Regions from separate parts of the Mixta intestinalis genome, predicted to be linked through region 2. Evidence: riboswitches for the same ligand, from Rfam matches in the RefSeq annotation. Region 2 holds a riboswitch; each other region holds the start of a gene.
What was found. Region 2 has a riboswitch for thiamine pyrophosphate ahead of thiM (hydroxyethylthiazole kinase). Riboswitches for the same ligand answer to the same signal wherever they lie in the genome.
Positions count from the first base shown of each region.

Region 1: it holds a riboswitch for thiamine pyrophosphate, as region 2 does, so the genes downstream of both, thiC (phosphomethylpyrimidine synthase ThiC) here and thiM (hydroxyethylthiazole kinase) in region 2, are expected to answer to the same signal.
Region 3: it holds a riboswitch for thiamine pyrophosphate, as region 2 does, so the genes downstream of both, thiB (thiamine ABC transporter substrate binding subunit) here and thiM (hydroxyethylthiazole kinase) in region 2, are expected to answer to the same signal.

Region 1 covers NZ_CP028271.1:3,380,451-3,390,249, reverse strand. Annotated here, with positions in the region: gene C7M51_RS15645 (HesA/MoeB/ThiF family protein) at 1-573, opposite strand, end outside; gene thiE (thiamine phosphate synthase) at 566-1,207, opposite strand; gene thiC (phosphomethylpyrimidine synthase ThiC) at 1,204-3,126, opposite strand; TPP riboswitch at 3,211-3,310, opposite strand; gene rsd (sigma D regulator) at 3,438-3,944, opposite strand; gene nudC (NAD(+) diphosphatase) at 4,084-4,863, shown strand; gene hemE (uroporphyrinogen decarboxylase) at 4,945-6,012, shown strand; gene nfi (deoxyribonuclease V) at 6,015-6,680, shown strand; gene C7M51_RS15610 (YjaG family protein) at 6,743-7,333, shown strand; gene hupA (nucleoid-associated protein HU-alpha) at 7,522-7,794, shown strand; gene C7M51_RS15600 (DUF1481 domain-containing protein) at 7,882-8,526, shown strand; gene purD (phosphoribosylamine--glycine ligase) at 8,581-9,799, opposite strand, start outside.
Region 2 covers NZ_CP028271.1:2,011,423-2,021,221, reverse strand. Annotated here, with positions in the region: gene C7M51_RS09565 (hypothetical protein) at 1-63, opposite strand, end outside; gene C7M51_RS09560 (PAAR domain-containing protein) at 63-1,400, opposite strand; TPP riboswitch at 1,743-1,839, shown strand; gene thiM (hydroxyethylthiazole kinase) at 1,873-2,664, shown strand; gene thiD (bifunctional hydroxymethylpyrimidine kinase/phosphomethylpyrimidine kinase) at 2,661-3,461, shown strand; gene C7M51_RS09545 (GntR family transcriptional regulator) at 3,497-4,183, opposite strand; gene C7M51_RS09540 (mannitol dehydrogenase family protein) at 4,271-5,743, opposite strand; gene C7M51_RS09535 (MFS transporter) at 5,797-7,080, opposite strand; gene C7M51_RS09530 (Zn-dependent oxidoreductase) at 7,148-8,158, opposite strand; gene manD (D-mannonate dehydratase ManD) at 8,169-9,383, opposite strand; gene yegS (lipid kinase YegS) at 9,746-9,799, opposite strand, start outside.
Region 3 covers NZ_CP028271.1:5,036-14,834, reverse strand. Annotated here, with positions in the region: gene leuB (3-isopropylmalate dehydrogenase) at 1-977, shown strand, start outside; gene leuC (3-isopropylmalate dehydratase large subunit) at 982-2,379, shown strand; gene leuD (3-isopropylmalate dehydratase small subunit) at 2,390-2,995, shown strand; gene C7M51_RS00050 (sugar efflux transporter) at 3,055-4,233, opposite strand; gene sgrR (HTH-type transcriptional regulator SgrR) at 4,550-6,220, shown strand; TPP riboswitch at 6,256-6,373, shown strand; gene thiB (thiamine ABC transporter substrate binding subunit) at 6,419-7,405, shown strand; partial or broken gene thiP (thiamine/thiamine pyrophosphate ABC transporter permease ThiP) at 7,381-8,992, shown strand; gene thiQ (thiamine ABC transporter ATP-binding protein ThiQ) at 8,976-9,689, shown strand; gene C7M51_RS00025 (DedA family protein) at 9,694-9,799, opposite strand, start outside.

The DNA.
Region 1 (9,799 bases), 1.4 Mb from region 2:
CAGCACGCCAGCGGTGCGGCAGTTACGTTCCGGTTCGCTGCTATCTGGCCACAGGCAGCGATAACAACCTTTTTGCCACGGTGGTGAGATAACTAACAGCTGTCCGCCAAAGCCTACGGCGCTGCCGCTGATTAACGGCGTGCCGCTGGCAACACAGGCGGCGTTAATTACGTGGCGTGTTGCCATGTTGTCGCTACAGTCCAGTACCAGATCGACCTGCGGCGCTAATTCACGCAGCTGTGCCTCGTCCATTCTTGCCTGTAGCGCGATGGTTTCTGTCTGTGGGTTCAGCGCCTGTAGCTGCTGCTGCGCCAGCGGAGCTTTGGCTTTCCCGCAGTCAGCGCTACGGTAGAGAATCTGGCGTTGCAGATTACTGATATGCAGTTTGTCATCATCGGCCAGCAGTAGCTTGCCGACGCCTGCCGCCGCCAGCCAGAGCGCTGCGGGCGCGCCCAGACCGCCCAGCCCGACGATCAATACGCTGGCGTGTTGCAGCTTCTGTTGCCCTTCTATGCCAAATTCCTCCAGCAGAAGCTGGCGGCTGTAGCGTAAAAAATCCTGGTCGTTAAGCATCAGCCTCATCTCCCGTACCGGCCAGCGCCAGCAGCGCCGCCGTTGCCGCACGCCAGTCGTCGGCCTGGGTTATGGCACTGACTACCGCGATGCTGCCGACGCCGCAGGCCAGCACCGCCGGGGCGCGTTCAAGGCTGATTCCGCCGATAGCGACGGTGGGTATATTGCCCAGTCGGGCAACATGCTTTCTGAGCTCTTCCAGACCCTGCGGCGCGGAGGGCATCTCTTTGGTTTGCGTTGGGAAAACATGGCCCAGTGCGATATAAGAAGGCCGGGCGGTCAGCGCCCGATCGATCTCGCTGTCGTCATGGGTAGAAAGGCCCAGGCGTAACCCGGCACGGCGTATAGCGTCGAGATCGGCAACGTCCAGATCTTCCTGACCCAGATGCACGCCCCAGGCACCATGCTTAATCGCCAGCTGCCAGTAATCATTGATAAACAGACGCGCCTGATATTGGCGGCCCAGCGCAATAGCCTGCTCAATCACCGGTTCTACCTCAGCGGCTGGGCGGTCTTTGATGCGTAACTGTATCGTGCGCACGCCTGCGTCAAGCAAACGCGCAATCCATTCAAGACTGTCAACGACAGGATAGAGGCCAAGCCGGAAAGGGCAGGAAGGGAAAGAGTGACTCATGCTTTTTCCTCCGGTAGTAATATCTCGGTAGGATGATAAAGTTCTCCGCCGCGCTGACGAAAAGCCTGCGACATCTGCGCCATACCCACTTCGACGGGCTGCGCCTCCGCTTCCTGTTTCGCGGCATATTCACGTACTTCCTGGGTAATTTTCATGGAGCAGAATTTCGGCCCGCACATTGAGCAGAAATGAGCGACTTTTCCCGATTCCTGCGGCAGCGTTTCGTCATGCCAGGCGCGGGCGGTATGGGGATCGAGCGCAAGGTTAAACTGATCTTCCCAGCGGAATTCAAAGCGCGCCTTCGACATGGCGTTATCACGGATCTGTGCGCCGGGATGACCTTTGGCAAGATCGGCAGCGTGAGCGGCGATCTTGTAGGCGATCAGGCCTTGTTTAACGTCCTCCTTGTTCGGCAAGCCTAAATGTTCTTTCGGCGTGACGTAGCAGAGCATTGCGCAGCCGAACCAGCCGATCATCGCCGCGCCAATACCGGAGGTGAAGTGATCGTAACCGGGGGCGATATCGGTGGTAAGCGGGCCAAGCGTATAGAAGGGCGCTTCGTGACAATGCTCCAGCTGTTCAGTCATATTGCGGCGGATCATATGCATCGGCACATGCCCCGGCCCTTCGATCATCACCTGCACATCATATTCCCAGGCGATCCTGGTCAGCTCGCCCAGCGTATAGAGTTCGGCAAACTGTGCTTCATCATTGGCGTCCTGAATCGAGCCGGGGCGCAGGCCGTCACCCAGCGACAGCGCCACATCATAGGCGGCGCAGATTTCACAAATCTCGCGAAAGTGTTGATAAAGGAAGTTTTCCTGATGGTGGGAAAGGCACCACTTCGCCATGATCGATCCGCCGCGGGAAACGATCCCGGTAAGGCGCTTCGCCGTCATCGGGACATAGCGCAACAGCACGCCAGCATGAATGGTGAAATAGTCCACGCCCTGTTCCGCCTGTTCCAGCAGCGTATCGCGGAACAGTGCCCAGGTCAGGTTTTCAGCAATGCCGTTAACCTTCTCCAGTGCCTGATAAATGGGGACGGTGCCAATCGGAACCGGGCTGTTACGCAGAATCCATTCGCGCGTTTCATGGATATAGCGCCCGGTGGAGAGATCCATCACGGTATCGGCACCCCAGCGTGTCGCCCAAACCAGCTTCTCGACTTCCTCTTCGATAGAGGAGCTGACGGAGGAGTTACCGATATTGGCATTCACCTTCACCAGAAAGTTGCGGCCAATAATCATCGGTTCCGCTTCCGGATGGTTGATATTGGCGGGAATAATGGCTCGTCCGGCGGCTACCTCCTGACGCACAAACTCCGGGGTAATATTCTCCGGCAGCCGGGCGCCGAAATCGTGCCCCGGATGTTGCTGGCGCAGTACCTCGCTGCGAATGCGTTCGCGGCCCATATTTTCCCGAAGGGCGATGAATTCCATTTCCGGCGTCACTATCCCCTGACGCGCGTAGTACAGCTGCGTAACCCGGCGGCCCGGTTTCGCCCGTCGCGGATGCGGCAGATTATCGAAACGCAGGTGATCGAGACCTTCATCTTTCAGCCGTTGCTGGCTATAGCTGGAGTTGAGTTGGGTTTGTTCGCTATCGTCGCGCTGGGCGATCCAGTCGCTGCGCAGGCGCGGCAGACCCAGATGAACATCAATTACCGCTTCGGCATCGCCATAGGGCCCCGCGGTATCGTAAACCGGTACGGCTTCGTTAGGCTCGTAACGCGGCTCGTTTTTATCACCGCCGACCAGGGTGGGGCTAAGCTGAATTTCACGCATCGGTACGCGAATATCGGGGCGGCTGCCGGTGATCCAGATGCGTTTCGAATTAGGGAAGGCGCTTCCCTGTAAGGAAGAGATAAACTGTTGCGCCTGAGTGCGCTGTTCACGACGGGTAGGTTTAGCAGACATAGCAATCTCCAGATAAAGGAACGTTGCTTGTCCGGAGTTCGGAAGGAGTAACGACACAGCATCAGCCTGCGCTGACGGCGTGAAAAGTTCTGTACTCTTGTTCCCTTCGCAGGTACTAACCTGATCAGGTTCCGCGGATCCCGAATAAACGGTCTCAGCCTAAAAGGCACTCCGACAAGATGAAAAACGGGCGTCAGGCTGGCTGACGCCCCTGACCAGCGGCGCATTACGCGACATCAGGTCATAAAAAAGCCCCTTCAGCATAAAGGGGCGTTTAAGAAACTACAAGGGGTTCTTACCCTGGGTTGCTGTTACGCGGGGCGCGTAATAGTTTGATCGTTAGCCGGTTGTAACGAGGCCAGATTATTATCGTAGGCCAGCTGGATCAGCTTATCTTCCAGCGTAAAGCGCACTTCCAGCGCTTCGCCTACTTCAGAAAGCGCCTGCTGAAACTCAAGACAGTTATCGTGATCGATAGCTGCTTCCAGATGAGAATCATATAGCTGCATAATAGTTTCGGTATTGGCTTGCAGGCCGGGGTAAATCTGTGCTGCCGCCAGCAGCGGGCTGTCGCCGGTCATCTCTTCAATGATGCGTTCATAAATATTGAAATGGCCGGTAGAAAGATAATCCACCAGGTTCTGACAAAAATTATCAAGCGCCTGTTCATCCAGCGCGGTGAGAGACTCTTTATTCGGCTTGATGCCGACCACTTGATAATAAGCAACCAACAGTTGCCTGCGCGCATTCAGCCAAAAATCTACCAGTTCATTACGGCCACCTACGCGCTCGGTCAGAACGTTTAACTGGTTAAGCATGTTTGTCTCCGTGAGTTATAGTCTTACCGCTACTTATAATTACCATCAGTACAGAGGCCGTGTCCCGTATCCTTTCCTGTTTTAAGAATAATTACGGTGCCAGTCACAAAAAGCGTGCTGAAGCAAAGGGTGCTTTCCTATGGAACGAGAACTAACAAGCGTAGACGCTGGCTGGTGGGTTGTCAGCCATGAACAGAAAATATGGTTGCCAAATGGTGAATTACCTTTCGGTACGGCACAGGAGCTGGGGCTAACCGGTGCGCGCGGGGCCGCTATCGGTGAATGGCAGGGCGATACCGTCTGGCTGATCCGCGAGAATCGCAGCGAGAGTATGGGATCGATTCGGCAGATTATCGATCTTGAGAGCGGCTTGTTTCAGCTGGCCGGGCGTGGCGTCCAGCTGGCGGAATTTATACGTTCGCACCGCTACTGCGGCTACTGCGGTCATGAAATGCACCTCAGCAACAGTGAAAACGCCTGTCTGTGTGCGCACTGTCGCCAGCGCTACTATCCACAAATTGCGCCCTGCATCATTGTGGCGATCCGCCGCGATGACAAAATCCTGCTGGCGCAGCATGCCCGTCATCGTAACAGCATCTACACCGTACTGGCAGGGTTTGTGGAAGTTGGGGAAACCCTGGAGCAGGCGGTAGCGCGTGAGGTAATGGAAGAGAGCAATGTGCGGGTAAAAAATCTGCGTTATGTCACTTCTCAGCCCTGGCCTTTCCCTCATTCGCTGATGATGGCTTTTATGGCGGAATATGATGAAGGCGAGCTGCAAATTGATAATAACGAGCTGATTGACGCTGGCTGGTTTCGCTATGACGCATTGCCGCTGTTGCCGCCTGCCGGCACCGTGGCGCGCCGTCTGATTGAAGATACGGTGGCGCTTTGCCGCGCGGTGGATGAACAACCGTAACGGTTGCGACAGGACAGCAAACTTGTTTAACTGTCGGCCATAACGGCTGCCACCAGGCGCCTGTATTTGAGAGAGCCTATGATGAGCGAATTGAAAAACGATCGTTACCTGCGAGCCCTGTTGCGCCAGCCGGTAGATGTTACGCCGGTATGGATGATGCGTCAGGCCGGACGCTATCTGCCGGAATATAAAGCCACGCGCGCGCAGGCGGGCGATTTTATGTCGCTGTGTAAAAATGCCGAGCTGGCCTGTGAAGTCACGTTACAGCCGCTGCGTCGCTATCCGCTGGATGCGGCAATCCTCTTCTCTGATATTTTAACCATTCCCGATGCGATGGGGCTGGGGCTGTGGTTCGAGGCCGGAGAAGGCCCGCGCTTCGCTGCGCCGATTACCTGCCGCGCCGACGTTGAAAAGTTACCGATCCCCGATCCTGAACAGGAGCTGGGCTATGTAATGAATGCGGTGCGTACCATCCGTAAAAACCTACAGGGCGCGGTGCCGCTGATCGGTTTCTCCGGCAGCCCGTGGACGCTTGGCACCTATATGGTGGAAGGCGGTAGCAGCAAAGCCTTTACCAAAATCAAAAAAATGATGTACGCCGAGCCGGAAACGTTGCACGCCATGCTGGATAAGCTGGCTGACAGCGTTACGCTGTATCTTAACGCGCAAATTCGTGCTGGCGCTCAGTCGGTCATGATTTTCGATACCTGGGGCGGCGTGCTGACCGGGCGCGACTACCAGCAGTTCTCACTGCACTACATGCACAAAATCGTTGACGGCCTGTTGCGCGAAAACGACGGACGCCGTGTGCCGGTGACGCTGTTCACCAAGGGCGGCGGCCAGTGGCTGGAGGCGATGGCGGCGACCGGCTGTGATGCGCTGGGCCTCGACTGGACCACCGATATCGTCGACGCGCGCCGCCGCGTAGGGGATAAGGTTGCGCTGCAGGGCAATATGGATCCGTCTATGCTTTATGCATCACCTGCGCGTATTGAGCAGGAAGTTGCGAGCATTCTGGCTGGTTTCGGTCAGGGCAGCGGACACGTATTTAATTTAGGACATGGCATTCATCAGGATGTGCCGCCTGAACACGCAGGCGCGTTTGTGGAAGCGGTGCATCGTCTGTCAGGTCCTTATCACAAGGAGTAGAGATGGATATACAGGCATTACGGACCGAACAGCTACAGCGCGCTGGAGAAGTGGTGCGCCATGATGATTTCGATGTGATGCCGCCGCGCCTGATTGGCGGCGCGGATGTCGGATTTGAGCAGGGCGGCGACGTGACCCGCGCCGCCATGGTAATCCTGGAATATCCTTCGCTAAAGCTGATCGAATATAAGGTGGCGCGTATCGCCACCATCATGCCTTACATTCCCGGTTTCCTCTCTTTCCGTGAATACCCGGCGCTGCTGGCGGCCTGGGAGCTGCTGGAACAGAAACCCGATCTGCTGTTTGTCGATGGTCATGGGATTTCGCATCCGCGTCGGCTCGGCGTTGCCAGCCATTTCGGGATGCTGGTGGATGTACCGACTATCGGCGTGGCGAAGCGTCGCCTGTGCGGACGTTTTGAGCCGCTGGACGAAGAACCCGGCTCACAGCAGCCGCTGATGGATAAAGGTGAGAAGATCGGCTGGGTCTGGCGCAGCAAAAAGCGCTGCAATCCGCTGTTTGTTTCTACTGGTCACCGTGTCAGCATTGATACCGCTTTACAGTGGGTACAGAACTGTATGGCGGGTTATCGCCTGCCGGAACCGACGCGCTGGGCGGATGCAGTCGCCTCAGAACGCAGCGCCTTTCTGCGCTGGCAGAAGGGTTAGCCGTGCCGGAAGGGATCTTTTGCGTTACACTGCCGCCAGAATGATGTTGAAGAGACCCTGTCATGTTACGTAACCCTATCCATTTGCGCCTCGAAAAGCTGGAAAGCTGGCAGCATGTGACCTTTATGGCCTGCCTCTGTGAGCGGCTTTACCCCAATTATTGGGCATTTTGCCAGCAAACCGGCTTTGCCGACGCGCAGCGCTACCGCCGCATTCTCGATCTCATCTGGGAATCCCTGACGGTAAAAGATGCAAAAATCAATTTCGATTCGCAGCTGGAAAAGCTGGAAGAAGCGATTCCGCTGGCGGACGATTTTGACGTCTACGGCGTTTATCCGGCGATCGATGCCTGCGTCGCGTTAAGTGAACTGCTGCATTCACGTCTGAGTGGGGAAACGCTTGAGCATGCTATTGAGGTCAGCAAGGCATCAATTACGACCGTAGCAATGCTGGAAATGACCCAGGCCGGGCGGGAAATGACGGATGAAGAGCTGGGCAATTTACCGGCGATTGAAGAAGAATGGGATATCCAGTGGGAGATTTTTCGCCTGCTGGCAGCCTGTGAAGAGCGCGACCTGGATCTGATAAAAGGACTGCGTTCTGACCTGCGGGAAGCCGCGATAAGTAATATCGGTATAAAAATAGAGCAATAACGCGAGAAAACGTGACTTCATGCCTCAATTGTCGCGCCTAAAGGCTTCACATTCGCCCCCTGTCTGGTCTACATTTGGGGGGCTGAAAAATGTGGCTATCGGTGCGTGCAGGCTGAAGAGTGTCAGAATCTGGCTATTCCCTCGCACTCGATGCTTAGCAAGCGATAAATACACTGTAAGGATAACTTATGAACAAGACTCAACTGATTGATGTAATTGCAGAGAAAGCGGATCTCTCCAAGTCCCAGGCTAAAGCTGCGCTGGAATCCACCCTGGCTGCAATTACCGAGTCTCTGAAAGATGGTGATGCTGTACAACTGGTTGGTTTTGGTACTTTTAAAGTTAACCACCGTGCTGAGCGCACTGGCCGCAACCCGCAGACTGGCAAAGAAATCAAAATTGCTGCTGCAAACGTACCGGCATTCGTATCTGGTAAAGCACTGAAAGACGCTGTTAAGTAATCGCGTCGTTGCAGTGAAGGTTTTACGAGGGCGGCAATGATTTGTCGCCCTTTTGTTTTATGTCGTCTGTTATCGTAACGGAGCATCATGAAGCGGCTAATTGCACTTCTGACGTTATTGTTGGCAGGATGCAGCTCGCAGCCGACGCTGCCCGCTTTTACCGCCAGCGGCTATCTTGCCGATCGCGGTTCGGTACGCATCTGGCGTAAAAACCAGGATCGCCATGTTCATATGATGACGGTGTTTGCGCCGTTTCAGGGCGGAGCGACAATCTTTACGCGTTACAACTGGCAGGATGACAACCTGGTCAGTATGGAACGTCACCTTAGCGGCGCTCAGCCGGATGACATTACCCTGCGTTTCGATCGCGACGGCAGCCTGAGCTATATGCAACGACAGCTTGCCGGACGACGCGAATCGGTCAGTGAGCAAAATATCGAACTGTATAAATTCGAGGCGCAGCGGATGTTGCGTATCAGCGATGCGCTGCTGGCGGGAAGAGTGCTGCTAAAGCAGGGGCGCTGGCAAGGGGACGAAACGTTACGTAGCTGTCAGGGCGAGCCGCTAAAGCCTGCGCTGGATGAGCATGAATGGCAGTTTGTCCGTCAGTATCGCCATGCGGCGGGACAGGCGCTTAGCGTCGCCTGGCTGGAGGCACCAGCGGGCACCCAGCTGTTGCAGGTATCAGCGGAAGATGCATGTTCATGGGAGCCGCAGGAAGCGGATTTTTGATGTCAGCCGGAAGAGAGAGCGGCTCCGCCCACGCAGAGCAGAACCGCCAGCAGATTATTTGCGGTTGATAGCGCGATAGCCGATATCATGGCGGCAGAAGCTGCCTTCCCATGAGATGGGCGTTGCCAGTTCATAGGCGCGACGTTGCGCTTCAGCAATATCTTTCCCTAACGCCGTCACGCACAGCACGCGTCCGCCGTTGGTCAGTGCACGATCGTTTTCCAGCCGGGTTCCGGCGTGAAATACTTTGCCATCCGGCAAGGCTTCCAACGGCAGACCGTGAATAACGTCACCGGTGCGGTAGTCTCCCGGATAGCCGCCTGCTGCCAGCACCACACCCAGCGCCGGACGATCGTCCCAGCGTGAATCCTGTTTATCTAACGTACCGTCGCACGCCGCCAGACAAAGCTCAACCAGATCCGATTGCAGGCGCAGCATGATCGGCTGTGTTTCGGGATCGCCGAAGCGGCAGTTAAATTCAATGACTTTAGGCTGACCGTCTTTGCCAATCATCAGCCCGGCATACAGGAAGCCGGTATAAACATTGCCTTCTGCCGCCATGCCGCGCACCGTAGGCCAGATTACCTCATCCATCACACGCTGATGGATCTCCGCTGTTACCACCGGTGCCGGAGAGTATGCGCCCATGCCGCCGGTATTCGGGCCGGTATCGCCATCGCCGACGCGCTTGTGATCCTGGCTGGTGGCCATCGGCAGCACATGCTCACCATCAACCATAACGATGAAGCTTGCTTCTTCGCCATCAAGAAACTCTTCCACCACAATCCGGTGCCCGGCGTCGCCGAAGGCGTTACCCGCCAGCATATCGCGCACGGCGGCTTCCGCCTCTTCCTGCGTCATCGCCACGATAACGCCTTTGCCCGCCGCCAGACCATCCGCCTTAATCACAATTGGCGCGCCTTTAGCTTGTACGTACTGGAGTGCCAGCTCGACATCGGTAAAGTTCTGGTATTCAGCGGTGGGAATCTGATGGCGCGCCAGAAAATCTTTGGTAAAGGCTTTTGAGCCTTCCAGCTGCGCGGCGGCTTTGGTGGGGCCGAAAATTTTTAGCCCCGCCTGACGAAATGCGTCCACCACGCCTTTTACCAGTGGCGCTTCCGGGCCGACGATAGTCAGGCCAATGTTCTCTTTTTGGGCAAAGGCCAGCAGCGCCGGGATATCAGTCGCGGCGATATCGACGTTTTGTAGCGCAGGTTCCAGCGCGGTGCCCGCATTGCCCGGCGCAACGAAAACGCGATCAGCCAGCGGAGAC
Region 2 (9,799 bases):
CCCAATTGCGATAAATCCAAAGATTATACACAATAGTGTTGAGGTCGCAGACAGGATACCCACTATTCACCTACCGTCTTGTAAATAAGTTCACCGAGATTTTCACCTTGATCTGACAGGAATTGACCGCCTGCATAACCTCCACCAGTACCAAGAATTATACCACAAGCTAATGCACCTGCTCCAGCAGCTTCTATTGTCAAAGCACCTAATACTACAGTGCATATACCTGTGCCTATAGCTCCGCCTCCAATGCTTCCAATTATGCCACCAGAAAAACTACCGATCTCAGTGTACTTCTTTTTAGTACATTCGGCCTTTCGCCCAACAGAACAAGACTCATTGATTTCGTTTATTGAATGAAAAGCGCTAAAACCAATCCCGATATATCCTGTGTATCGCATTGCTTTAACGTATTTAGCTGCCCGTTCGATGTGCGTTGCATAACCTTCGATATCGCTAATGCCTGTTTCATTCCATTTATGAGTTATCGATTTAGTTGATAAACCAAGCGCACTTTTTAATTTGTGGTATTCACCGAGTTTCATTCCTTTATTAAGGAAGCCAACTTTAAGTATACGATCAAGTTCCTTGAATAGTTGAGCACGTTTAACATAGAACTGCTCACCAATTAATGCGCCTCGCGTCATATAGGCGTTTTTATAAGTTTCCTGGATCTCTTTCAAAATTTTTTCAATGTTCTCAAAATATTTACCAACCGGTTCGGCAGCAAGGCCAATACCTTTATCTGCAATGCTGGTGAAATTAGCTATGGTGGCGTAATGTTTGTGCAGGAAATTAGCTTCTTCGTGGGTTAACGGTTCCAGCGCGGCATCAATCCGTGCTTTTGCTGCCTGCATATGCGCGATCTGCTCGCTATCCTGCTTTTCAGGATCAACCAGAAGCATAATCGAACCGGCTTTATAACTTTTGTCTGCGCCGTTCAGCGTAGCAAATAGCGCTTTGGCTCCTGCTGGTGGGGTGCCTGTGAATAACAGACGCTGCCAGGCTTCTGTAGTACCACCATATGGGAGAACGGCAAAACCAGCGTCTGTGCCAGTTTTCTTCTTCGCTGACTGTGCATATTGCTCTGGCTCTGCCTGCTGCTGTTGAGAGGCAACAAGAGTGGTGGCTGCGGTTGACGTTTCAGCCTGATATTTTGCTGGCGCATAAGAAGGGGATGTACCTGGGCCTATCGGACCCAAAGGGGCTATGATTCGGTTAGATCCAGAAGGACAGCCGCATAAAACAGCACATCTGTCGACGGCAACAGGTATTTGATGAATTCTGCGGTGTGGTTCGGCTTCAATAATCTTCCCTTCTTTACCACATTTTGGGCAAGGCGTAGTTTTGTCCCCCAGAACAATTGGACGGCGCCCAAGAATATGGCCTACTGACAGAGAAGGAATAAGTTTTGCTCCAGTAGTGGTTTGATCACCGCTTAATGCCTGTCCTTTTCCCAGTACGTTAGGGCGCATCCCTCCCGTTGAGCCAACGGTATACTGATTCATAAATCCTTTTACCTGCTACAGAAATTATCATCGTGCTTATTTTACAAACAATAACCATAGGCACAACAAAATAAAATGAGGTTGGGGTAATCTGTTTTTTGTGACGAAAGAAAACATCTTATCACTTAACCATATTACACATACCCCAAAAAGGCCTTCTTCACCGTTTACAAGCTTCTCTGCTGGCATTACTATCCTGACAAGGATTAATGTTGAATCCCAACAACTTGTAATAATGACTCGGGGTGCCCTTCCTTGTGAAGGCTGAGAAATACCCGTACCACCTGATCTGGATAATGCCAGCGTAGGGAAGTCAGATGCCTGCCCGGCATTGCCTTCTTAAGCGCCGGCCAGGAGCATTATGAAACAACCTGACCTGCCTGATACCGCGCTTGTTGCGCAATCTCTTTCTCTCTTCCGCCAGCGCGCGCCGCTAATCCACTGCATGACTAATGATGTGGTCCAGTCCTTTACCGCTAACGTGCTGCTGGCGCTGCACGCTTCGCCTGCGATGGTTATTGATGCCGATGAAGCGGCACAGTTCAGCGCTATTGCCGATGCGTTGTTGATTAACGTCGGTACTCTGACCTCCACGCGCGCTAAAGCCATGCAGGCTGCGGTAGAGTCGGCCAGCGCCAGCGCTACACCCTGGACGCTCGATCCGGTCGCGGTAGGGGCGCTGGATATGCGCAGTGCCTTTTGCCAGCGGCTGCTGACGTTAAAACCCGCCGCTATTCGCGGCAATGCCTCTGAAATTCTTGCGTTATCGCTACAACAGGTGGGTGGGCGCGGTGTGGATACACAACATCAGGCAGAGGAGGCGCTGGCTGCCGCGCAGCATCTGGCGCAGCGCTGCCAGAGCATCATCGTCATAACCGGCGAGGTGGATTACGTGACCGATGGCGAACGTACGTTTGCTGTGCATGGTGGATCGCCGCTGATGACGCGCGTGGTCGGTACGGGCTGCGCGCTGTCGGCGGTAGTTGCGGGCTTTGCGGCGCTGCCGGGTGACAGATTACAGCACGTCGCCAGTGCCTGTTGTGTTATGGCCTGTGCAGGCTCGCAGGCGGCATCTGAAGCGCATGGGCCAGGCAGCTTCATTCCGGCATTTCTCGATGCATTGTGGAATCTGAACGAGGAGAAACTGAAATGATGCGGATTAATGCGTTAACTATCGCTGGTACCGATCCCAGCGGCGGCGCAGGTATTCAGGCTGATTTAAAAACCTTTTCCGCGCTGGGCGCTTACGGTACCAGCGTAATTACCGCGTTGGTGGCACAAAACACCTGCGGCGTCCGTTCGGTTTATCGCGTTGAGCCGCAGTTTGTCGCCGCGCAGCTGGATGCGGTGCTGGAGGATGTGCGCATCGACAGCGTTAAAATCGGCATGTTATCAGAAAGTGATATCGTAGAGGCCGTTGCAGAAAGGCTGAGCCGTGCCGTGATCCCCTGGATTGTGCTCGATACCGTCATGCTGGCAAAAAGCGGCGATGCGCTGCTGTCGCCGCAGGCGGTCAAAACGTTGCGCCAGCGTCTTCTGCCGCAGGTTTCACTGATTACGCCTAACCTGCCGGAGGCGGCGGCGCTGCTGGAAACCCGCCCCGCTCGCGATGAAAATGAGATGAAACAGCAGGGCAGAGCGCTACTGGATCTGGGCTGCGAGGCGGTGCTGATCAAAGGCGGGCATCTCAGCGATACTGAAAGCCCGGACTGGCTGTTTACCCAGCACGGCGCGCAGCGCTTTACCGCGCCGCGCATCGCTACCCGCAACACGCATGGCACCGGTTGTACGCTTTCCTCGGCGCTAACCGCGCTGCGCCCTCGACACAGCGACTGGGCCAGCACCGTAACGGCAGCGAAAGCGTGGCTACAGGGCGCGCTTGAGCAGGCCGATACGTTACAGGTGGGTAAAGGCCAGGGGCCGGTGCACCATTTTTACCGCTGGTGGTAGAGGTTGCGTTTTTAGCGAGAAGATATTGCCCTGCATCAGCAGGGTTCAAACCATTCGCTATTCTGTTCTGCAATCGGGGTAATAGAGAAAATCATCTCCTGAAGATGTCGACGCATCGCCTTTTCGGCACCGTCGGCATCCTTATTACGCAGCGTGCTGAAGATCTCTTCATGTTGTTCAATCACGCTTTCCGGCGGAGAGACGTTGCTGAGCGTCAGGAAGCGCACGCGATCCATCGTGGCCTTGATATTCTCTACCGTTTCCCACGCCAGCTCGCAGTTAATGCTTTGCGCGATGAGCCGGTGAAATTCATCATCCAGCTGTAAGAATGCCTGAGCGTCATGACGCTGCGCCGTGATTTTTTGCAGCTGAAGATTATGCTCCAGCGCCATCAAAGCTTCGGACGAAGCTTCTGTCGCCGCGCGACGCACCACGGCAATCTCAACGGCCTCACGAATAAAGCGGCCATCGGCAACACGCTGCGCGGAAATTTTACGTACGAAGGTGCCGCGCTGCGGCAGAACCTGCACCAGTCCGGCTTCCGCCAGCTTGATAAAGGCTTCACGCACCGGCTGGCGAGAGATATTAAAGCGGGAGGAAACTTCCTTTTCTGACAGCAGCGAACCCGGAGGAATTACGCAGGTCACGATATCCCGACGCAAAAAGCGGTAAATCTGCTGGTTAACGGGTTCGCTGGTAGTAATGATGTAGGGTATCGACATGCGACAACTTCCTGAGCTGGCTGGACGCGAAAGCGTTCAGTCTAAACAGACCGTCAACTCCGCGCCAGCGCTTTTTTGCAGGAATAATCAATAGCTTGTTATTACCCGCTTAACGGTTTCTTTTGCTCCAAACTGCTGTAGCTGCTGATAGAAATGCAGGACACGTGCCGTAAACTGCGCATTTGTCGGTAAATCTTCACCAAATACCTTTTTCAGCGAGAGTAGTGCCGTGATACGCGCCTCGCCGTCGGTGCTTTCACTGACGAGTTGAGCCAGCGTCTCTTTCAGCGGATCGTTGATCTCAATGGCGGCACCCTGTTCATCGACGCCGCTGACATAGCGTATCCAGCCTGCCACGCCCAGCGCCAGCAGATCGAAACGGCTCTGATGCGCCAGATGCCAGCGAATACTGTCGAGCCAGCGCTGCGGCAGCTTTTGCGTGCCGTCAGAGGCGATTTGCCAGGTGCGGTGTTTGATGGCGCGATTTTTATAGCGGGCAATCAGTGAATCAGCATAAGCGTTAAGATCGACATTTTGCGTGCGCAGCGTCGGTGCCTGCTCTGCCAGCATCAGCGTATGGGCGGCGCGCAGGAAATGCTCGTCGGCCATACAGTCGCTGATATGCTGATAGCCAGCCAGATAGCCCAGGTAGGCGAGGAATGAGTGGCTGCCGTTGAGCATGCGCAGCTTCATCTCTTCAAAAGGCAACACATCCTGCACCAGCTCCGCACCGGCTTTTTCCCACGCCGGACGACCGTTGACAAAATTATCTTCGATCACCCACTGGAAGAAAGGCTCGCACTGTACGGCAACCGGATCGTAGCAGCCCAGTTTTTCGCCCAGCGAATCCAGTGCTTCCTGTGTCATCGCCGGTACGATGCGATCTACCATGGTGGAAGGGAAGGTCAGGTGCTGACGGATATAGTCGGCGAGCGCGGCATCCTGCGCCTGTGCCAGCTGCACCACAACGTTACGCGTGACGTGGCCGTTTTCCGGCATATTGTCGCACGACATCACGCTGAAGGGCGATAAACCGCGATCGCGACGGCGGCGGATAGCCGCCAGGATCACGCCCGGCAGCGACTGCGGCGCATCGGGATGCGCGAGATCGTGCTGAATAAATGGATGCTCCAAATTCAGCTCGCCCGTGGCCGGATGGTGGCAGTAGCCTTTTTCCGTCACCGTCATGGATACAATAGCAATTTCCGGCTGGCTCATCGCTTCGATAACGGCATCAATGCCGTCGGTACGGGCATCAATAGCCGCGCACAGCGTGCCGATAACGCGCGAGGTTTTGCCGCTGTCCGCCATTTCGGTAACGCTGTAAAGATGATCCTGCTTACGCAGGTCATTGACCAGGTTACTGGTGCTCTGCAAATTAATTTCACACTCGATGTAACCCCAGTCGCTCTGCTGTTCGCGCGCCAGGCGATCGGCACAGACGGCCTGATGAGCGCGATGAAAAGCGCCGAAGCCGATATGCAGAATGCGTGGGCGCAGCTGAGTGCGGTCATAGTCGGGAAGTTTAACGTCGTTGGCCAATGTCTCAACGGATAGCATGGAAGAGTCCTTCTGACTTAACGTAAAAGGCGCGCCGGAGCGCGCCGGAAAAATTAGGCTGAAACAGGCGTATTGCTGGCTTTCGGGCTTTTGATAACAAACAGTACTAGGAAGGCACCGAGCGCGGCGATAACGCCCGCCAGCACAAAGGCACTGTCAAATTTGCCGGTATGCTGCACGATAAAGCCGGTAACGATCGGACCGATGATACCTGAAATGCTGCCTACCAGGTGGATAAAGCCGCTGATGCCGCCCACACGGCTTTTATGCACCACGTCCTGAATGATTGCCCAGTAAATTGCCCCAGTGATATAGAGGAAGAAGATGGATACCGACATCAACAGTACCGCAGATGTCACTCCTTCTACCGTACCCGCCAGCGCGACACAAAGCGCAGCAGCCAGTAACGCGACCACCAGCACAATTTTTCGTGACAGCAGCAAACGCCCGGTGATGTTAAAGATTTTATCAGAGATCCAGCCGCCGAGCGCCAGTCCGACGAAGCCGACGATCCACGGAATCACGGTGGTCATACTCATGGATTTAATATCCAGCCCGTGCGCCTGCACCAGATAAGCCGGGAACCAGCTGAGGAAGAAGAACAGAATATAGTTGTAGCAGAAGAAGGCGAAGGCGGTAACCAGAATAATCGGCTGGCGCAGATAGTAGCCCAGGCCGTGTGATGCCTGTGACAGTTCCGGCTCATCGCCCGGCTGTGCCTCTTTCAGTTTCTCAATCAGCGCACGCTCTTCGGCAGAAACACGTTTGCTGCGTGCCGGATTATCCGCAGCGACAAAGAACCAGATAACCATCCAGACGATGCCGATTGAGCAGATGATAACGAAGGCCGGACGCCAGCCGAACGCCAGCGCCAGGTAGCCGATAATCGGCCCGGCGACGGCACCGCCGAGCGGTGAGCCAGCGCTCAGGAAGCCCATTGCGGTGGCGGCCTGTTTTTTCGGGAACCAGCCGTTGATCGCCTTGTTCGCCGATGCGCAAATCGGGCCTTCCGCCATGCCGAACAGCACGCGCAGAATCAGCATCGACCAGAAACCGGTGGCAATGGCAGTCAGGCCGCAGAACAGTGACCACATACCGACGGCGAGGCCCATGACCAGCGTCGGGCCATATTTATCGGTGGCGAGACCGCCAATAAAGTTAAACAACGCGTAACCGAAAAAGAAGCTGCCGAAAATCATGCCGAACTGTTCAGCATTGAGCATCAGATCTTTTTCTATCATCGGCACGGTGAGTGAGAGGGCAACGCGATCGAGGTAGTTGATCATATAGACCAAAAACAGCAGAAGTACGATGGTCCAGCGTAGGTTCTTGAACATGGTATCTCCGTAATATTCTGATAGTTATAATATTTACGGGAGGGCGACATGGTCGCCCGACCCTGGTTTATTCAATAGATAAAATGACTTTGCAACAGGTGCGCGGATCTTTTTCAAACAGCGTCATCGCCTGCTCAACCTGTTCCAGCGGGAAGTAATGCGTCACCAGCTTCTCCGGCTGGATAGCGCCGCGCTCCATCCACTCGATTACCTGTGGGAAGCGGTGGCTGTTAAGCCGTGAGGTAAACAGCGACAGCTCTTTACTGGTCAGGCTCTGTTGGGTAATGGTGCAGGGTTCGGCGGAAAAACCGAGCAGCCCGATACGTGCTGCCGGAGAAGCCAGCGCCGCGGCTTCTGCCAGAATAGAAGGATGGCAGGCGGCATCGATAATCAGCGTTGGCTGAACACCTTCAAGCTGGGCGGCCAGCGGCGTCTCGCTGTTATTAAACACCGCGTCGGCACCGTTTTCTTTTGCCATTGCCAGGCGTTCCGGCAGACGATCGGCTACCAGCACCTGCTTCACGCCGTAAACGCCTTTCAGCGCCTGAATTGCCGTCAGGCCCATCGGCCCGGCACCGTAGACCAGCGCGATATCCTGCGCCGTCGGTTTCAGGAAGGCGGCAATATTGGCGGCGATGGTAAAGGGCTCGATCAGGCTGGCGAGCTTATCGGGAATGCTGTCCGGCACGCGCCAGGCGTTGCTGGCAGGCGCAACGGCATACTGGCTGAAGCCGCCGTCGCGGTGAACGCCGATCACCTGTAGCTCACGGCAAACATTAGGACGGCCTACTGAGCAAGGGTAACAGTGACCGCAGCTGACCACCGGATCGACCGCCACGCGTTCACCGATACGACCACTGTCTACGCCGGGGCCTACGGCATCAATAGTGCCGAAAAACTCATGACCGATAACGCGCGGGTAGCGGGCAAAAGGGTTGTGACCGTGCCAGATATGCACGTCAGAACCGCAGATGCTGGCATAGCGTACTTTAACGCGCACTTCGCCTGCGGCAGGTTCAGGCAGCGGACGATCCTGGATGCGCAGTTCGTTCGGCTGTTCAATAACGACGCTTTTCATCTTGTTCTCCTTACCAGTTCCACAGCGTGCCGTCTTCCAGACGCGCTACCGGCAGATAGGCCGGGTCATAGGGATATTTCGCTGCCAGCTTCTCATCAAATTCGATGCCGAGGCCCGGCTTGTCGCCCGGATGCATATAGCCGTTATCAAAGGTCCAGTTGTGCGGGAACAGTTCCAGCATCTGTTCGGAGTAGCCCATATATTCCTGTACGCCGAAGTTCGGCACCCAGAGATCGAAGTGCAGCGCCGCCGCCATGCAGATCGGTGAAAGATCGGACGGGCCGTGCGAGCCGGTGCGAACCTGATAGAGCGAGGCGAAATCGGCGATGCGGCGCATACCGGTGATGCCGCCAGCGTGGGTGATAGTGGTGCGGATATAGTCGATCAGCTGCTCTTCAATCAGCTGTTTGCAGTCCCAGATACTGTTAAAGACTTCACCCACGGCAATTGGCGTAACGGTATGCTGGCGGATCAGACGGAAGCACTCCTGGTTTTCCGCAGGTGTCGGATCTTCCATCCAGAACAGGCGGTAATCTTCAATGCGTTTGCCGAAGCGGGCGGCTTCGATCGGCGTCAGACGGTGGTGCATATCGTGCAGCAGGTGCTCATCGAAACCAAAGCGATCGCGCACCGCTTCAAACAGCTTCGGCGTGAAGTCGAGGTATTTTTCAGTAGACCACAGTTGCTCTTCCGGCCAGTTGCCTTTGGTCGCGGGCTCATAGGCCAGGCCTTTACCTTTCGCCATGCCGTAGGTGGTTTTCATGCCCGGCACGCCGCACTGCACGCGAATCGCCTTAAAGCCCATCTCTTTATGGCGCGCATAGTCTTCCAGCACTTCATCAATAGTGTGGCCGGTAGTGTGGCAGTAAACCATAACGCCGGTGCGTGAGGCTCCGCCCAGCAGCTGATAGAGCGGCATATTGGCTGCTTTTGCTTTGATATCCCACAGTGCCATATCGACGGCGGAAATAGCGGACATGGTGACCGGGCCGCGACGCCAGTAGGCGCCTTTGTAGAAGAACTGCCAGATATCTTCAATCTGATGCGCATCACGGCCAATCAGCTGTGGGCAAATATGATCTTTCAGGTAGGAGGCGACCGGTAGCTCGCGCCCGTTAAGCGTGGCGTCGCCGATACCGGTCAGGCCTTCGTCGGTGGTGATTTTAAGGGTGACAAAATTCCTGCCGGGGCAGGTAACAAACACTTCAGCTTTAACAATCTTCATTTTCTGACCTTTATAACGACGGTGAATGCCTGAAATTTATGCTCTGTCGTACTACCATACAAGTGGTCTGATGCGAATGAGCGATCGCCGTCACACTGTTTTTTAAGACGGTTAATGTTGTTACCAGTCCTGATATTCTTTTTGTCTTTTAGCGGATACCGTTTCCGACAGGCGCAGGATATCGATCTGCGATAGCAGACCGGGTACGATCGTACAGGCGGTCAGCCCACGATCGTTGCCAGCTGGGCCAGCCGTTGCCGGTTTGCAGCAGCATAAATCAGGGAGAGCACGCTGAGGAAAAATCGATCGGAAATGGGCCTGTCTGTAGAGGCAACCGGTGGCAGACAGGCGTACAGTAAGGATCAGGCAAGTAACGGGCAGAGCGGCGGCAGACGACAGGCCAGCGCGCCGGGCAC
Region 3 (9,799 bases), 2.0 Mb from region 2:
CCACCAGCGAATACGACGTAGGCGGAATAGCCATCGATCGGCACGGTGAGCCGCTGCCTGCGGCTACCGTAAACGGCTGTGAGCAGGCGAATGCCATTCTGTTTGGTTCCGTTGGCGGCCCGAAGTGGGAACATCTGCCGCCTACCCGCCAGCCGGAGCGCGGAGCCCTGCTCCCATTGCGTAAGCACTTCAAACTGTTTAGTAATCTGCGTCCCGCCAGCCTGTATAAAGGGCTGGAAGCCTTTTGCCCGCTGCGCAGCGACATCGCCGATCGCGGGTTCGATATCTTATGCGTGCGCGAGCTGACCGGCGGCATCTATTTCGGCCAGCCGAAAGGGCGCGAAGGCAGCGGCAAATATGAGAAAGCGTTTGATACCGAGGTCTATCACCGTTTTGAGATTGAACGTATCGCCCGTATCGCCTTTGAATCGGCACGCAAGCGCCGTAACAAAGTGACCTCGATTGATAAGGCTAACGTACTGCAAACCTCGGTGATGTGGCGCGAGATCGTGAATGAGGTGGCGCAGGATTATCCCGATGTTCAGCTGAACCATATGTATATCGATAACGCCACCATGCAGCTGATTAAAGATCCGGCGCAGTTTGACGTGCTGCTCTGCTCCAACCTGTTCGGCGACATCCTCTCTGACGAGTGCGCGATGATCACCGGTTCGATGGGCATGCTGCCTTCAGCCAGCCTGAACGAGCTGGGTTTTGGCCTGTATGAGCCGGCGGGCGGCTCGGCACCGGATATCGCCGGAAAAAATATCGCCAACCCGATTGCGCAGATCCTGTCGCTGGCGCTGCTGCTGCGCTATAGCCTGGAGGCGGACGAGGCGGCTAACGCCATCGAAAACGCCATTAACCGCGCGCTGGAAGCGGGCTATCGCACCGCCGACCTGGCTGGCGACGGCCCTGCCGTTAGCACAGATGAAATGGGATCGATCATCGCCCGCTTTATCGCTGAGGAAGCATAATAAAATGAAAACCTTATACCAGAAGCTGTTTGATGCTCATGTCGTGTATGAAGCGCCCAACGAGACGCCGTTGCTCTATATCGATCGTCACCTGGTGCATGAAGTGACCTCGCCGCAGGCGTTTGACGGCCTGCGTGCACATGGACGCAGGGTGCGTCAGCCGTCCAAAACTTTCGCCACCATGGATCATAACGTCTCTACCCAGACCAAAGATATCAACGCTTCCGGCGAGATGGCGCGCATCCAGATGCAGGAGCTGATTAAAAACTGCGCTGAATTCGGCGTCCAGCTCTACGATCTGAACCATCCTTATCAGGGCATCGTGCATGTTATCGGCCCGGAACAGGGCATGACGCTGCCGGGCATGACGATCGTTTGCGGTGATTCACATACTGCCACCCACGGCGCGTTCGGCGCACTGGCCTTCGGCATCGGCACCTCAGAAGTGGAGCACGTGCTGGCGACGCAGACGCTGAAACAGGGCCGCGCCAGGACCATGAAAATTGAAGTAAAAGGCGAGGCAGCGAGCGGGATTACGGCGAAAGATATCGTGCTGGCGATTATCGGCAAAATCGGCAGCGCTGGCGGCACCGGCTATGTGGTTGAATTCTGCGGCCCGGCGATTGAAGCACTGAGCATGGAAGGCCGTATGACGCTGTGCAATATGGCCATCGAGATGGGTGCAAAGGCAGGGCTGGTCGCGCCGGATGATGTCACCTTTAATTATCTGAAGGGGCGTCAGTTCGCGCCACAGGGCGAGCAGTGGGAACAGGCAATCAACTACTGGCGCACGCTGAAATCTGACCGTGATGCGCATTTCGATGCGGTTGTCACTGTCGATGCCGCCGAGATTGCGCCGCAGGTGACCTGGGGCACCAATCCCGGCCAGGTGATCGCCGTGAATCAGCAGATCCCCGATCCCGCCTCGTTCAACGATCCGGTTGAGCGCGCCTCGGCGGAAAAAGCGCTGGCCTATATGAACCTGCAACCGGGCATTAGGCTGACCGACGTCAGTATCGATAAAGTCTTTATCGGCTCCTGCACCAACTCGCGTATTGAAGATTTACGCGCTGCCGCCGCCATCGCCAAAGGACGTAAAGTCGCGCCGGGCGTGGTAGCGATGGTGGTACCCGGCTCCGGCCCGGTCAAAGCGCAGGCGGAAGCGGAAGGTCTGGATAAAATTTTCCTCGATGCAGGTTTTGAATGGCGTCTGCCGGGCTGCTCAATGTGCCTGGCAATGAACAACGATCGCCTGAACCCCGGCGAACGCTGCGCCTCAACCAGCAACCGTAACTTCGAAGGGCGTCAGGGACGCGGTGGACGCACGCACCTGGTCAGCCCGGCAATGGCCGCCGCCGCCGCTATCGCGGGCCGCTTTGCTGATATTCGCGAACTGAATTAAGGATACAATCATGGCGAACAAATTTACTCAACATACCGGTATTGTCGCGCCGCTGGACGCCGCTAACGTCGATACCGATGCCATTATTCCCAAGCAGTTCCTGCAAAAGGTAACCCGTACCGGCTTTGGTCAGCATCTGTTTCATGACTGGCGCTTTGAAGATGAAGCTGGCAAGCAGCCCAACCCAAACTTTGTGCTGAATCAGCCAGCGTTTCAGGGGGCCAGCATCCTGCTGGCACGGGAAAACTTCGGCTGTGGATCGTCGCGTGAGCATGCGCCCTGGGCACTGACCGATTTCGGTTTTCAGGTAGTTATCGCACCGAGCTTCGCCGATATCTTTTATGGCAACAGCTTTAATAACCAGCTGCTGCCGGTACGGCTGAGCGAAGAGCAGGTGGATGAGCTGTTCCGCCAGGTGGCGGCACAGCCGGGGATCACTTTCACCGTCGATTTAGTCGAACAGACCGTGACGGCGGGCGACAGGCGCTATGCATTTGAGATTGACAGTTTCCGCCGCCACTGCATGATTAACGGGCTGGACAGTATTGGCCTGACGCTGCAACACGAGGCGGCGATTACCGCTTACGAACAGCAGCAGCCTGCATTTCTGCACTGATTTGCCCATCCATTCCCGCCCGGCTGCGGCGGGAATCTTTTCACCTTCTTTAATGCCTGTTAAACGTTACGAACCCGCGTTGCCAGTGCAAAGGCCACCAGCGCGATGCCCAGCGCCAGCCAGTAAACGGCATAATGACCAAACGACTCCGCCAGCGTCCCCTGCAACAGCCCCGCCAGAATGGTGCCGGTTGAAATGCTGTTAGTAAACAGCGTGGTTGCTGCTCCGGGCCGTCCCGGCATCAGATCCTGAAACCACAGCATCCCGATCCCGGCAATAATCCCGATAAACACCGCGTTAAAGATCTGCAACAGCATCAGAGCAGTACGCGACTGAAACAGCACCAGCCCCAGATAAAACAGTACGCCGCACGCAACTGCCAGCAGCATAATGCGCCGTTTGCCGGTGCGTTTCACAAAATGACCGGCCAGCAGCATAATCGGGATCTCCAGCCCGGCGGCGGTTCCCATCAGCAGTCCCGCCAGACGTTCCGGCAATCCCAGCACGCTACTGATATAAAGCGGCATATCGATGATATACATGGTGTTGCAGGTCCACATCATCATCGAAGCGACAAACAGCAACCGCACATCCTTATCACGCCAGGCGCTAATTTGGGTCAGCAGCACTTCCGGCGGCTGCGCCACGCGCGGCACCGAAGGCAGCGCAAAAGCCACCAGCGCCAGACAGACCAGAAACAGCAGCGCGGCGACTGTAAACATCACGGTAAAGCCGTAGTTGAGCGCCAGCGCAAAGGAGAGCGGCGGGCCGATCACCCAGGCCAGCGACAGCTGAGCACGCATCACCGAACTGAACATCACGACTTCACGCGCGGAGCGATCGGCATATTCACGCGCCAGAGCAAAAATCTGCGGCATGGCAACGCTGGCCAGCGCGGAGAGCAGTACACCCAGCGTAATTAGCGTCAAATAGTGGCGGTTAAAGGCAAACAGCAGCGCATTCGCCAGCGCCATCGCGCAGCAAAACAGGATTAGTCTGCGTCGGTCGCCGCGGTTATCGGAGCGTTTTGCCAACAGCAGACTCACCGTAATCCCTGCCACGGCGTTTACCGTATAGAACAGCCCTACCCAGAATGGCCTGACGCCCACCTCATGCGAAAGAAACAGGCTTAGCGTCGGTGCCTGCAACGCACCGGCAATGCCCACCATAAAAGAGACGGCCATAAACGCGATATAAACCGGGTTAAGACGGCGGCGGCGCGTCAGCAGAAATTTCATAACGGTTCCTGTACCTGGAAGAAGAAAACAGCAAGCTGGGTAAGGGGCACCGCACACCAGGGTGGGCGCAATTATCGTTGTAGAAGAAAGCACAGGAGAAAGAAAAAAGCCAGCAGCGTAAACGGCTGCTGGCGGTGTAATAGCACCCTACTCAGAAATTAAAAAACGGGGCGACAGCGTCACAATGACGAGCGCTTCCGAACAGATAAAAATGCGCCAGCCGGTCAGGCTGCCTCCCGCACTTTCATCTGTTGTTATTATGAGCATAATAAGGGGGCGAAAAAACTGACGTATTATTTTATGGAGCTCCCCTTTTATGGCCTCTTCGCGCCTGCAACAACATTTCATTCGCCTCTGGCAACTCTGTGACGGTCAGCCTCAGGAAACCACGCTGGCGCAGCTGGCGATGCAGATGCACTGTTCGCGCCGTCATATGCGTAGTTTACTTAATGCTATGCAGAAACAGGGCTGGCTGAACTGGCAGGCGGAGGCGGGACGCAGCAAACGTTCAAGATTGAGCTTTTATTCCACCGGGCTGGCACTCAGACGGCAGCAGGCGGAAGAACTGCTGGAGCAGGATCGCATCGATCAGCTGGTGCAGCTGGTAGGAGATAAAAATCAGGCGCGGCAGATGATCGCCTCACGCCTGGGGCGCAGCTTTCGTCAGGGCAAACATATCCTGCGCATTCTCTATTATCGCCCGATGCTGAACCTGCTGCCCGGCTCGCCGCTGCGTCGTTCGGAAACTCATCTGGCACGGCAAATCTTTAACGGCCTGACGCATATAAATGAGGAAAACGGGGAACTGGAGCCCGATATTGCCCACCACTGGCAGGCGCTGTCGCCGCAGCACTGGCGCTTCTATCTGCGCCCGGCCATTCAGTTTCATCACGGGCGCGAGCTGGATATGGCGGATGTCATCGCCAGCCTGCGCCGTCTGACTTCTCAGCCGTTGTACTCTCACTTAACGCATATTGAATCGCCAACGCCCTGGACGCTGGATGTTCATCTCAGTCAGCCCGATCTCTGGCTACCCTGGCTACTGGGTAGCGTTAGCGCAATGATCCTGCCGCGTGAATGGCCAGAGTTGCCCGATTATAACCGTCATCCGGTTGGTACTGGCCCTTACCTGGTTGAGCTTAACCAGCAATCCCAGCTAAAAATTCAGGCGTTTGATGACTATTTTGGCTATCGCGCACTGATTGATGAGGTCAATATCTGGGTTCTGCCCGATATCGGTGAGGATCTGGACTACGCGGGGGTGAAGGTTCAGGGTGATAAAGCAGATCGGGAAGAAGAAACGTCGCAGGAAAGTCGTCTGGAAGAAGGCTGCTACTTTTTGCTGTTCGATCGGCGATCGACAAAAGGGCGTGATGAACAGGTACGCCGCTGGGTCAGTTCGCTGCTCAATCCGGTCGCCCTGCTCAACCATGCCAGCCCCGGCTATCAACGCTACTGGTTCCCGGCGTGGGGCTTACTGCCGCGCTGGCACCATCGGCAGGATACACAGCAGGTTGCCAAACCGGTGGGCCTCAGTTCATTGACGCTGACCAGCTACCGTGACCACAGTGAACATCGTGCCCTGATTAAACTGCTGGTTCCGCTGCTGGCAGAGCATAATGTGCAGCTGAACGTGCAGGAGATCGATTATGTTAACTGGCATCACGGCGCAGCGGAAAGTGATATCTGGCTCGGCAGCGCCAACTTTACGCTGCCGCTCGGTTTTTCCGTTTTCGCCCTGCTCTACGAACTGCCGCTGCTACAGTACTGCATTGATATTGACTGGCAGGGAGACGCCGGACGCTGGCGCAACCAGCAGCTGACGCTGGCAGACTGGTGTAAAAAGCTGGTAGAGAATCACTACCTGCATCCGCTGTTTCATCACTGGCTGGTGCTGGAAGGACAGCGCAGCATGCGCGGCATGCGCATGAACACGCTCGGCTGGTTTGACTTTAAATCAGCCTGGTTCGCACCACCTGAATCCTGATACTTTCGTTAATTTGACGAAAAGTCTACACTAAGCCGTTCTCAACGGGGTGTGGAGAGACGCGAGCGTTCGCTGACGCGCTGCTTCACTGAGAGAGACCCGTCGAACCTGATCCGGTTAATACCGGCGTAGGGATTTGAGATGCGTTACGTCCTCAGATCATGCGCCCTGTTATTTATTCTCCTCAAGGAGCGCAACGTGTTGAAAAAAGTTTTGCCCGTTCTGCTGTTGCTGTCTGCCCCTGCTTTTGCCGCCAAACCCACGCTGACCGTCTATACCTATGACTCCTTCGCCGCAGAATGGGGCCCAGGCCCGGCGGTGAAAAAAGCGTTCGAGTCGCAGTGCGGCTGTGAACTGAAATTTGTCGCGCTGGAAGATGGGGTTTCACTGTTAAACCGTCTGCGTATGGAAGGCAAAAACAGTAAGGCCGATGTGGTATTGGGGCTGGACAATAATCTGGTAGCGGCGGCAGAACAGACCGGCCTGTTCACTGCATCTCAAGTAGACACCGCCAAACTGGCGCTGCCGGGCGGCTGGCATGACCGTACCTTTATCCCTTACGACTACGGCTACTTCGCCTTCGTCTATGATAAAAACAAGCTGAAAAATCCGCCGAAAAGCCTGAAAGAGCTGACAGAAAGCGATCGAAAATGGCGTGTGATTTACGAGGACCCGCGTACCAGCACGCCGGGGCTGGGGCTGCTGCTGTGGATGCAAAAAGTGTATGGCGACGAAGCGCCACAGGCGTGGCAGAAGCTGGCGCAGAAAACCGTTACCGTCACCAAAGGCTGGAGCGAAGCCTATGGGCTGTTCCTGAAAGGGGAAGGCGATCTGGTGCTGAGCTACACCACCTCCCCTGCTTATCACCTGATTGCCGAGAACAAAGATCGCTACGCGGCAGCTGATTTTGCCGAAGGCCACTATTTACAGGTTGAGGTGGCAGCGCAGTTAAAAAACAGTCCGCAGCCGCAGCTGGCGCAGCAGTTTATGCAGTTTATCGTCAGCGAGCCCTTTCAGCAGACCATCCCCACCGGCAACTGGATGTATCCGGTAACCGATATCACGCTGCCGCCAGGCTTTAACAGCCTGACCGTGCCAAAAAACGCGTTGCAGTTTACGCCGCAGCAGGTGGCGCAACAGCGTGCCACATGGATTAATACATGGCAACGCGCCGTCAGCCGCTGATCCCCGGCTGGCTGTGGCCGGGATTGTTGACCGCTACGCTGTTATCTGGCGTGGCATTGCTGGCGTTTGGCGCGCTCTGGTTTAACGCACCGGACAGCAACTGGCGCGCCCTGATGCAGGATAGCTACCTGCATCACGTCATCGCCTTTTCTTTCTGGCAGGCACTGCTTTCCGCTCTGCTGTCAGTGATCCCGGCGATTCCGCTGGCGCGGGCGCTTTGGCGACGGCGCTTCCCTGGCCGTCGGCTCCTGCTGCGCCTCTGTGCAATGACGCTGGTGCTGCCGGTGCTGGTGGCGGTGTTCGGTCTGTTAAGCGTTTATGGGCGCGAAGGCTGGCTGGCACAACTCTGCGCCCTGTTGGGTATCGAATATCACTTCTCGCCTTACGGGTTGCAGGGGATTTTGCTGGCGCACGTCTTCTTTAATCTGCCGCTGGCGACGCGTCTGCTGATGCAAGCGCTGGAAAATATTCCCGGTGAGCAGCGCCAGCTGGCCGCCCAGTTAGGTATGGAAGGCGGGTATTTTTTCCGTCTGGTGGAATGGCCGTGGCTGCGCCGTCAGATCCTGCCTGCGGCGGCGCTGATTTTTATGCTCTGCTTCGCCAGTTTCGCCACCGTATTATCGCTCGGCGGCGGCCCACAGGCCACGACCATTGAGCTGGCTATTTTCCAGGCGTTAAGCTACGACTACGATCCGGGCAGGGCCGCTCTGCTGGCGCTGTTGCAGATGGTCTGCTGCCTGGGGCTGGTTATGCTAAGCCAGCGGCTCAGCAAAGCCCTGCCGACCGGCGACATCTCGCTCAACGGATGGCGTGCCGCCAACCGTGGCGTGGGCCGTCTGTTACGCGACATACTGATTGTCTCGCTGGCTCTGCTTTTGCTACTGCCGCCGCTACTGGCGGTCATAGTTGATGGTGCTCGCCAGGGCTTCAGCGGGCTGCTGCATCAATCGGCGCTGTGGCAGGCGGCCTGGACCTCACTGCGTATTGCGCTGGCTGCCGGTCTGCTGTCGGTCCTGCTGACGATGCTGTTGCTCTGGAGCAGCCGCGAGCTGCGCCTGCGTCAGCGGTTACTGGCGGGTCAGGCGCTGGAAATGAGCGGAATGCTGATTCTCGCCATGCCGGGGATCGTACTGGCAACCGGCTTCTTTTTACTGTTTAACAGTACCCTGGGCCTGCCACAGCGTGCGGACGGTATCGTTATTTTTACCAATGCGCTGATGGCTATTCCTTATGCGATGAAGGTGCTGGAAAATCCAATGTGCGATATCGCTGAGCGTTACGATCGGCTTTGCCTGTCGCTGGATATTCGCGGGCTGGCAGCGCGTACGGATCGTGGAACTCAGGGCGCTGCAACGTCCGCTGGCGCAGGCACTTGCATTTGCCTGCGTGCTCTCGATTGGTGATTTCGGCGTAGTGGCCTTGTTTGGCAGTGCCGATTTCCGCACGCTGCCATTTTATTTGTATCAGCAGATTGGTGCCTACCGCAGCGCCGACGGCGCGGCTACCGCCCTGCTCCTGCTGCTGCTCTGTTTTCTTCTGTTTACGCTGATTGAAAAACTGCCGGGACGCCATGTTAACGCTGACTAATTTGACCTGGATGTATCACCATCTGCCCATGCGCTTTTCCCTGTCGTTACAGGCTGGCGAGCGTGCCGCAGTGTTAGGGCCAAGCGGTGCCGGTAAAAGCACGCTGCTTAGTCTAATCGCAGGTTTTCTTCCGGCGCACGGCGGCGATATCCAGCTAAACGGCAGCGATCATACCCACAGCACGCCTGCCCAGCGCCCGGTTTCGATGCTGTTTCAGGAAAACAATCTTTTCGCTCACCTGACCGTAGCGCAGAACATCGGGCTTGGCCTGCATCCTGGGCTAAAGCTGAATCTGGCCCAACAGCAGCAGGTCGCGGCCATTGCCGGGCGCGTCGGCCTGGAGAATGCGTTAACGCGTTTACCCGGCCAGCTTTCCGGCGGTCAGCGTCAGCGGGCGGCGCTGGCTCGCTGCCTGGTACGCGCACAGCCAATCCTGCTGTTGGATGAACCTTTTTCGGCGCTGGATCCGGCGTTGCGCAAGGAGATGCTGGCGCTGGTGGATGAAGTATGTAGTGAACGCCAGCTAACGTTGTTAATGGTATCGCACAGCCTTGAAGATGCTGCGCAGATTGCCGCACGCAGCCTGCTGGTAGTTGATGGACGGATATACTGGGATGGCGCAACGGCAACGCTATTGCGTGGTGAAACGGAGGCGGCGGAAGTATTAGGCATTCGCCATCGTCCTGACGCCCCGTAGCGAATTAACCTACAAATACCTTCGTCAGCAGCTGACGGAAAATCGGCATCATGGGATGAAACTGGATAGCAACCAGACTACCGATGCCGATAATCAGGCTCAGCGGTGCC